2 regions of the Micromonospora sp. WMMD558 genome follow, and region 1 is predicted to be linked to the other one. Evidence: riboswitches for the same ligand, from Rfam matches in the RefSeq annotation. Region 1 holds a riboswitch; the other holds the start of a gene.
The links. Region 1 has a riboswitch for cobalamin ahead of ACN26Y_RS19365 (CbtB domain-containing protein). Riboswitches for the same ligand answer to the same signal wherever they lie in the genome.

Region 1 (4,203 bases):
GCACCCCCAGGGACGTCCTGTCCCGGTCGACCACGGCGGGGCCGATCGGTGTGGGGGACGTGCTGGTCTTCGCCATGGCCGGGGCGTACGCCTGGAACATCAGCCACCGGGACTTCCTGCTGCACGAGCCGCCGGAGTTCCGGACCGGCGACCCGCACCGGGTGGCCGCCGAGTGGGCCGCCCGACCGTCCCGGTCCTGACCGGGCCGCCGGTGAGCCTCAGCGGCTCACGCCGGCGGCTTCGCCGGCCCGGCCAGTACCGACCGCCAGTGCCGCCACCGCTGAGCCGGGGACGTCAACACGCAGTCACCGCACGTTCCGCCGCCCGGAATGCGGTAGTAGAGGCAGCAGTTTCGCCGCACCAGGAACCACCGGACCCGGTTCGGATCCGGCCGGACCAGGGTGCCGGTGCCGGCAAGCGGCGGCAGCTCCAGCGCCCCCGCCAGGACCGCGCCGGCCCGCTCGGCGTGCGCCGGCGCGGCATCGGCGAGCACCCCGGCAGCGCCCGCCAGGGCGGAGGCGACGTTGCCCCACAGGACCTGCGGTGACAGTCGGAACCGGGCTCGGAATGCGTCCAGCAGCAGCCGCACCGGGCCCTGCGCCGCGGTCTCGACCAGCGCCGCCGAGACCGAACGATCGTCCAGGTCACCGGTGGGCAGCACGTCGAGCGGGCCGTGCGCGAGCGGCCAGGGCCCGGCTGTGGGTGGACGCCACCAGAGGTCTTCCGAGCCCGCGAGCGGCAGGGCACCACCCACGACAGCCGCCCCGAGCGGCGGGGACACCAGCCGCGCCGCCAGGCCCAGGAAGGTGACCGACGCGACGACGCGCACCGGTACGGCGTCCGCCGGCAGATCGCACCGCGTACGCAGCGTGGTGGCCGCCGCGTCCACCCGCTCGGCGAGGACGTCGCCGTCGAGCAGCTCGGTCAGTGGCCGCCAGCCCGCCCGGTCGGACCACGGGGACCAGGCGAAGAAGGGGCCCAGCACGGAGGCCGCCGCCAGCGCCTGCCGGGCGTCGCGTGGTTCGGACGGCGGTCGCGGCGGCGCTGCCACCTACCGGCCGGCGGCCACGGGCACCGGCTGCCGCGACAGGCGTGCGCCCCGCTCGGCCATCAGGCCGAAGACCAGACCGAGCGTCGTCCACACGACGAGTTGGGTGCCCAGCGACGCCAGCCGGAAGTTCCAGAGCAGGATCGGCGAGAAGCCTTCCGGGACCTCCTCGATCGAGGGCAGCAGCGCCAGCGCGAGCCCGACGACCAGGACGAACGCGCCGGCTCCGACGAGGCCCGCGTTCCAGGTGCCGAGCCGGGCGACCTGCGCTCGGCCGAGGTATCCGCCGAGCGCCACCCCGGCGAGCGCGATCACCATCATCAGGAAGAACAGCGAGGTGCGTCGACCGATGGTGTCGGGGTCGCCGGTCGCCGGCGGGTTGGCCGGGTACTTGAGCCACGGCACCAGCGCGACCACCACGAACCCGGTGAGCGCGACCAGCACCGCGGTCGCCCGCGGGCCGAACCGACCGATCCGCCCGTAGGCGGCGGCGAACACCATCGCGAAGATCCCGCCGAGGGCGACGGCGTAGATGAGCGACGCGGTGAGCAGGCCGACGGTGCTCTGCACCGTCCGGCTGATGCCCTCCGGCTCGCCGGCCACGGCCGGCTCCGGTGCGGCGTTGGCCTCCTCGAATGCGATCGCCTGGTCGATCGGACCTTCACCGACGAAGTAGGCGAACACGAATGCCAGGAGTCCGGCGGCGAGGCCGGCGAGCATGCCGCGGACGAGCAGGGCGCGGGGTGACAGCATGGTTTCGGACCCGCCCGTCAGTGGCAGGGGAAGCCGAGCAGGTGACGGCCGTCGTGCACGAACTCGTGCACGTTCGCACCGCTGACCACCTGGAAGACACCCTGCTCGGTGCCGACGAAGTAGAGCAGCACGAGGGCCAGCACCGTGCCGAAGAGCAGCCACGGCTGCAGCTCACGCCACGGAATGGCGACGGGCGGGGTGACCGGGCGGGGCAGGGCGGAAGACGGGCTGGACACGGGCAACCTCCTCGGGATCACGCGTCCCACAACGGGTTCCAGTGACGGTGGCGGGTCTGACTTCCGCGTCACCCCTTGCCTACCGGGTGGACGCGGTCACAGTGGCGCGACCGTGCCGGAATTGCACCGGCTTCCGCACACATCGTCGCCCCGGACGCTACGGTCGGCGACGCCACAATGTCAACTGTGGCCTCGCCGACCGCCGAGGGCCCGACCCCACTCCCCCGCCGAGCTGGCCGCTCTCCTCGCCCACGCGGAGCCGACGGCCGGCGCCGACCCGGCGGGGCCGTGACGGTCAGCTCCGCAGGCCGACCGGTGGGCCGAACCGGACCGGGACACCCGGCGAGTAGAGCACGCTGACCGGATGCGCCGTCGGCGGCGGAAGCCCGGCGGCGGTGACCAGCTCGTCGTCCAGATGCAGCAGCTCGGCCCGGTGCAACGGCCAGCGGGGGTGCCAGTTCGGCAGGTGCAGGGTGCGGCCCCACGCCCGGGTGTGCAGACCCCACCGGGCGGTGACGAAGTGCTCCAGCGGGGTCGGGTCGACGACCCGCTCGCCCACCCGGACCGCCATCCGGCTCGTCGTGCCGGCCGGACCGGGCCAGCGGCGCCGGAGCCGGTACGTGAGACGGTCACCATCGCGGTCCAGGCGCATCGCCGACCAGAGGTACGGCAGCCGCAGTGTCGCCCGGGCGACCAGCACCGGAACCAACCGGGACGCGTCGAGCGAGCGGAACACCACGGCACGCCGGCCGGTGTCGTCGACCGAGTACAGCCGCACGTTGGTCTCCCAGAAGGTGCCGAAGTACGGCACCCCCGGCCCTCGGCCCAGGCCCAGCCCCACCATGCGGAAGCCGATCAGACCGACGTAGGTCGAACCGTCCATCATGTCCGGTCGGGTGCCGGGCGGCAGCAGGGGCGCCACCAGATCCGGTGCGACCGCCCAGTGCAGGAAGGTGAGATCGTCCCAGCGCTGCCGCAGGATCGCTCGCGGAAACGCCTGCTCGGGCGCGCAGTCGACCGGCTCGATGTGCACACGTCCATCCTGCCCTGGGTGGGCGCCGCCGGGACGTACCGTGCCGGCCGGCTCCACCGCGAGGCGGCGGGACCGGTTGCCGGCTGCGGTCACGCCGCCGTGGTTCGTTGCCGGTGGGTGGCGTCGGCGTGGGGACGGCGGGCGGCGACGAATCCGAAGACGGCGGCGGTGAAGAACATCACGGTGCCGTAGATGGCCGGCGGCATGGCGATGTCGTTGTTGCCGAGCAGGGCCGGGCTCAGCGCGATCGTGATGGCCAGGGTCGCGTTGTGGATGCCGATCTCGAACGAGGACGCGACGGCTTCCCGGTGCCCGACGCCGGACAGGCGCGGCGCCGCGTACCCGATGGCCAGGCTGACCAGGTTGAACAGCAGGGCGACGAGGCCGACGGCGCCGACGGCGGCGGCGAGCTCGTCCTTGATGCCGATCACCGCGCCGGTGAGCACCACGACGAGGACCACGATGGAGAGAATCTTCACGGGGCGCTGCATGCGCGCGGCGAAGTCGGGACGGTGCCGGCGGACGGCCATCCCGATCGAGATCGGGATGAGGACCAGCGCGAACACCTGGAAGACCTTGTCGAACTGGAGGCCGATCGAGCTGTCCGAGCCGATGAACGCGGCCACGGACAGGTTGACGATCAGGGGCAGGGTGAACAGCGCGAGCACCGAGTTGACGGCGGTCAGGGTGACGTTGAGCGCGACGTTGCCCTTGAACAGGTGACTGTAGAGGCTGGCCGTGCTGCCGCCGGGCGAGGCGGCGAGCAGCATCATCCCGACCGCCAGCTCCGCGCGCAGGCCGGCGGCGACCACCAGGCCCAGGCAGATGACCGGCAGGACCAGCATCTGGCAGACCAGGGAGACGAGGACGGCCCGGGGGTAGGTCACGACGCGACGGAAGTCGTCCACGGTGAGGGTGAGCCCGAGACCGAGCATGACGATGCCCAGGGCGACGGGGAACAGCACGATCGACAAGCCGGTACTCATGGCGGTGGCCTCCTGATCGCGGTAGGCGAACGACCCCCGGATCGTCACACCGGGGCGGCGCGACCGTCATCTCGTGATGTGCGCACTCCGCGACGCCCGCCCGGGCCGGCGGCCCCGGCCCGGCCGGTTGGCCGGGCCGGGGCCGGC
Region 2 (4,203 bases), 1.8 Mb from region 1:
CTCGGTCGGCTTGGCCAGCAGGAGGAAGGTGGCCGGCCCGACCAGCACCGGGCGGGTCAGGACACCCAGGTCGCGCGCCTCCCGGTACTCGTTCAACGCCTTGGCGGGATTCGCGGCGAAGACCGTCTCGGGGCCGACCTCCGGGACCAGGTAGTGGTAGTTCGTGTCGAACCACTTGGTGAGCTCCAGCGCTGGCTCGGTGTCGGCGCCGCGGGCCATGGCGAAGTAGGTGTCCAGGTCGGACAGGCCGAGCCGGGCGAACCGGTGCGGGATCGCCCCGACGGCGACGGCGGTGTCGAGCAGGTGGTCGTAGTAGGAGAACGTGTTGGACGGGATCGCGTCCAGGCGCGCGTCACGCAGCGTACGCCAAACCTCCACCCGCAGTGCGGCAGCGGTCTTCGCCAAATCCTCGGCGTCGATTCTGCCCGCCCAGTAGGCCTCGACGGCCTTCTTCAGCTCACGGTTGCCGCCAATACGCGGGTAACCGAGCACGGTGCTCTGACCGAATGCGGTACTCATGGGATCCTTCCCTCGAAGTGCCCGAGGCCGTGCGGGAGGGCAGGGAGGGAAGGGGTACGGCGACGTACCGGCTTCCGCCCCGGCCGTCCCGAGAGACCGTCGGCGGCACACGCCGGGTGGCGTGCGCGGTGCGGGCAGGTCTTCGGACTCGCGGGCGTGACCGGTACGGTCGCCTACTGGCCGTCGCTTCCCAGACCTCGCGGTCCAGTGCTTGATGACGGCGGTCGTTCCCACTCACCGCTGCGGGGCAGTCCCGGGCTCGCACCGGGTTCCCTCTTACGACGCCGTGCGCATTGTGGACACGGCGAACCAGCACCGTTGTCTATCGTATGGGGCGATGAGCGATTGTGGCCGGCGCGTCCGTCCTGCGGGACGGCGCGCCGTCGCGGCAGCGGGATGTCCGCGCGCGACGAGAAGGTGACGGATGGGCCAGAAGATCGACAGGGTCGCGGTGGTGGTGGACGGCGCCGACTGGGTGGCGGTACGGCCGGAGGACTTCGACCGCTTGGACGCCTCCCGCCGCCAGGTCGGCGCCCGCGCCGCCCGGGCGACCCGGCTGGAGCACGAGTTGCGGGAGGCGCGGGCCCGTCTGGCGCGGATCGAGGAGATCCTCGCCGACGCGAGCCCGGCCGACTGCGTCTGTGAGCGTCTCACCGCAGTGCTGGCCGACGATCCGGCCGCCCACCGCCGACCACTGGTCAGAAGCCGTCGTCGACGGTGACGCCTACCGCCCGTGGCCTTCCTGCCGACGCACGACGCACGGGATGAGGCCCTGATCGGCCTGCGTCCGCGGGACGTCTCCACCCGACGATCGGAGATGGCGTTCGTCACCGTGACGAGGCGACGGCCGACAGGCTAGGGTGACGCTGCCGTGGTGTTCGGGAAGCCGGTGCGATGCCGGCGCGGCCCTCGCCACTGTGATCGGGAAGTCCGCGGCCCTCGTCGCTTGCGAGGTCACTGGGCGCCACGCGCCTGGGAAGGCCGGCCACGGACGTACCTCCCGTCAGCCAGGAGACCGGCCACGGCACAGCGATGACCCGTCCACGAGGTGCTGGAAGGCGGTCCCGATGCGCGTGCGCGCGATGCGGCCCACCCTGTCCCGGCGCGTTGCCGCGCCACTGTCCATCCTGCTCGTCCTGCTCGGCGGTTGCGCCACGGACGACACGCCCACGGCCGGGGCGTCGGCCGCGCCGGTCACGGTGACCAACTGCGGCACCCCGGTCGCCGTCGCCGCGCCGCCGAAGCGGGCGGTCACCCTCAACCAGCCCGCCACCGAGATCATGCTGGCGCTCGGTCTGGGCGACCGGTTGGCGGGCACGGCGTACCTGGACGACGCGATCCTGCCCGAGCACGCCGCCACGTACGCCTCGATTCCGGTGCTGTCGGAGAAGTACCCGTCGAAGGAGGCGCTGCTCGACGCGGAGCCGGACTTCGTCTACGCCTCGTTCCACAGTGCCTTCGGAGACGAGGGCGTCGGCGACCGCGCCGCGCTCGCGGGACTCGGCATCGGTACCTACCTGTCCCCGGCGGGCTGTCCGAAGCAGCACCGACCGGCCACGCTGACCGTCGACGACGTCTTCGCCGAGATCCGGGACGTCGCCGCCGTCTTCGGCGTGCCGGAGCGGGCCGAGAAGCTCATCGCCGACCAACGGGCCCGGATCACCGCGGCCGCCGCCCGGCTCGACGGCGCGGGCCAGGTGTCCGTGCTGTGGTGGGACGCCGGCACGGACGCGCCGAGCGTGGGTGCCTGCTGCGGCAGCCCCAACATGATCATGTCAGCGGCGGGGGTGCGCAACACCTTCGGTGACCTCGCCGGAAGCTGGGCCGACACCAGCTGGGAGACGGCCATCGAGCGGAACCCCGATGTGATCGTGCTGGTCGACGCGAGCTGGGACGCCGCCGCCGCGAAGAAGGCGTTCCTGACCCAGCACCCCACGCTGAAGAACCTGCCCGCGGTGGCCGGACAGCGGTTCGTCGTCATCCCGTTCTCGTCGACCTCGGCCGGCGTGCGCGTGGTGCAGGGGATCGAGACGCTCGCCGAGGGAGTGGTACAGCTTCCCGGAGCGGACCGCTGAGCCCCATGGCGGCGCGCACCGCCGAGACCGGCCACCCCGTCGGAACCGGCCGGGATGCCGGGCCGGCAGCAGCCGCCGCTGCCGTCCGGTACCGGTTCGGCACCGGGACGCTGCTGGTCCTGCTGCTCGCGGGCCTGGTGGGGTCGATCGGTGCCGCCGTCACCGTCGGGCCGGCCGACATCTCGGTGTCGACGGTGTGGGCGGTGGTGGCCGACCGCCTGGGTATCGTCGACGCCGACGTCCCGCTGCTGCGCGAGCACATCGTCTGGCGGCTACGCCTACCGCGGGTGCTCGGCGCCGCCGCGGTCGGGGCAGGACTGGCCGCGGCCGGCGCGGTGATGCAGACCGTCACCCGCAATCCCCTGGCTGATCCGTACCTGCTCGGGGTCTCCTCCGGGGCGTCCCTCGGCGCGGTGGCGGTCCTCGTCGTCGGCCTCGGCGGCGGGGTCGCCGCCCTCACCGGGGGCGCGTTCGCCGGTGCGCTCGCGGCGTTCGCCGTCGTGGTCGCGGTGTCCGGCCGGCGGGCCGCGCTCGCCCCGACCAGGGTGGTGCTGGCCGGGGTGGCCGTCGCACAGCTCTGCGCGGCCGCCACCTCGTTCGTGGTCACGTGGGTCGCCGACCCGCACGCCACCCAGAGCCTCACGTTCTGGCTCTCCGGCTCGCTGGCCCGCGTCGACTGGACCGCCGTGGCGTGGGCCGTACCGGTCCTGGCCGTCGTGCTCGTCCTGCTGGCGGCCCACGCCCGCGCGCTCAACGCCTTCGCCTTCGGCGAGGACGCCGCGGCGACCCTCGGCGTCGCGGTCACCCGGGTGCGCTGGCTGCTGCTCGTCGCCACCGCGCTGCTGACCGCGGCGCTGGTCGCCGTCAGCGGCGCGGTCGGCTTCGTCGGGTTGATCCTGCCGCACGCCGTGCGGTTCCTCACCGGCGCCGACCACCGGCGGCTCCTGCCGGCCGTCGTCCTCGCCGGCGCGATCTTCCTGGTCTGGGTGGACACCGCCGCGCGGACCCTGTTCGAACCCCGGGAACTGCCGGTGGGCGTGCTGACCGCGCTGCTCGGCGTACCCGCCTTCGTGGTGCTCCTGCGCGGACGGGAGGTACGCGGCTGATGCTCAGCGTCACCGGCGTCTCCTGGGCGGTCGTCGCCCGACGGATCCTCCACGACGTCACCTGCGCGGTTCCGGCGGGCAGCCTCGTCGGGCTGCTCGGCCCCAACGGCTGCGGCAAGACGACCCTGCTGCGCGTCGCCGCCCGCCTCGCCACACCCCACGCCGGGCAGGTGACGATCGACGGCGACGACGTCGCCACCCTGCCCCGGACCACCCTCGCTCGCCGGGCCGCGCTGCTCGCCCAGCACGCCGACACCGACCTCGACCTGACCGTCATCGAGGTCGTGCTGCTGGGCCGTACCCCGCACCGCCGCTCCCGGTGGTCCGACAGCGCCGCCGACCGCGCCGCCGCCGCCGACGCGCTGGCCCGCGTCGACCTCGACGGGTACGCCGACCGCCGGTGGCACACCCTCTCCGGTGGGGAACGGCAGCGGGCGCAGCTGGCTCGCGCCCTGGCCCAACAACCACGCCTGCTGCTGCTCGACGAACCTACGAACCACCTC

Region 2: it holds a riboswitch for cobalamin, as region 1 does, so the genes downstream of both, ACN26Y_RS27635 (ABC transporter substrate-binding protein) here and ACN26Y_RS19365 (CbtB domain-containing protein) in region 1, are expected to answer to the same signal.

The regions. Positions count from the first base shown of each region.
Region 1 covers NZ_CP186061.1:4,053,231-4,057,433, reverse strand. Annotated here, with positions in the region: gene ACN26Y_RS19380 (alanine racemase) at 1-200, shown strand, start outside; gene ACN26Y_RS19375 ((2Fe-2S)-binding protein) at 227-985, opposite strand; gene ACN26Y_RS19370 (CbtA family protein) at 1,052-1,801, opposite strand; gene ACN26Y_RS19365 (CbtB domain-containing protein) at 1,819-2,037, opposite strand; cobalamin riboswitch at 2,070-2,229, opposite strand; gene ACN26Y_RS19360 (YqjF family protein) at 2,333-3,070, opposite strand; gene ACN26Y_RS19355 (bile acid:sodium symporter family protein) at 3,160-4,056, opposite strand.
Region 2 covers NZ_CP186061.1:5,829,269-5,833,471, reverse strand. Annotated here, with positions in the region: gene metE (5-methyltetrahydropteroyltriglutamate--homocysteine S-methyltransferase) at 1-519, opposite strand, end outside; cobalamin riboswitch at 636-848, opposite strand; gene ACN26Y_RS27640 (hypothetical protein) at 944-1,240, shown strand; cobalamin riboswitch at 1,375-1,557, shown strand; gene ACN26Y_RS27635 (ABC transporter substrate-binding protein) at 1,587-2,594, shown strand; gene ACN26Y_RS27630 (iron chelate uptake ABC transporter family permease subunit) at 2,600-3,700, shown strand; gene ACN26Y_RS27625 (ABC transporter ATP-binding protein) at 3,700-4,203, shown strand, end outside.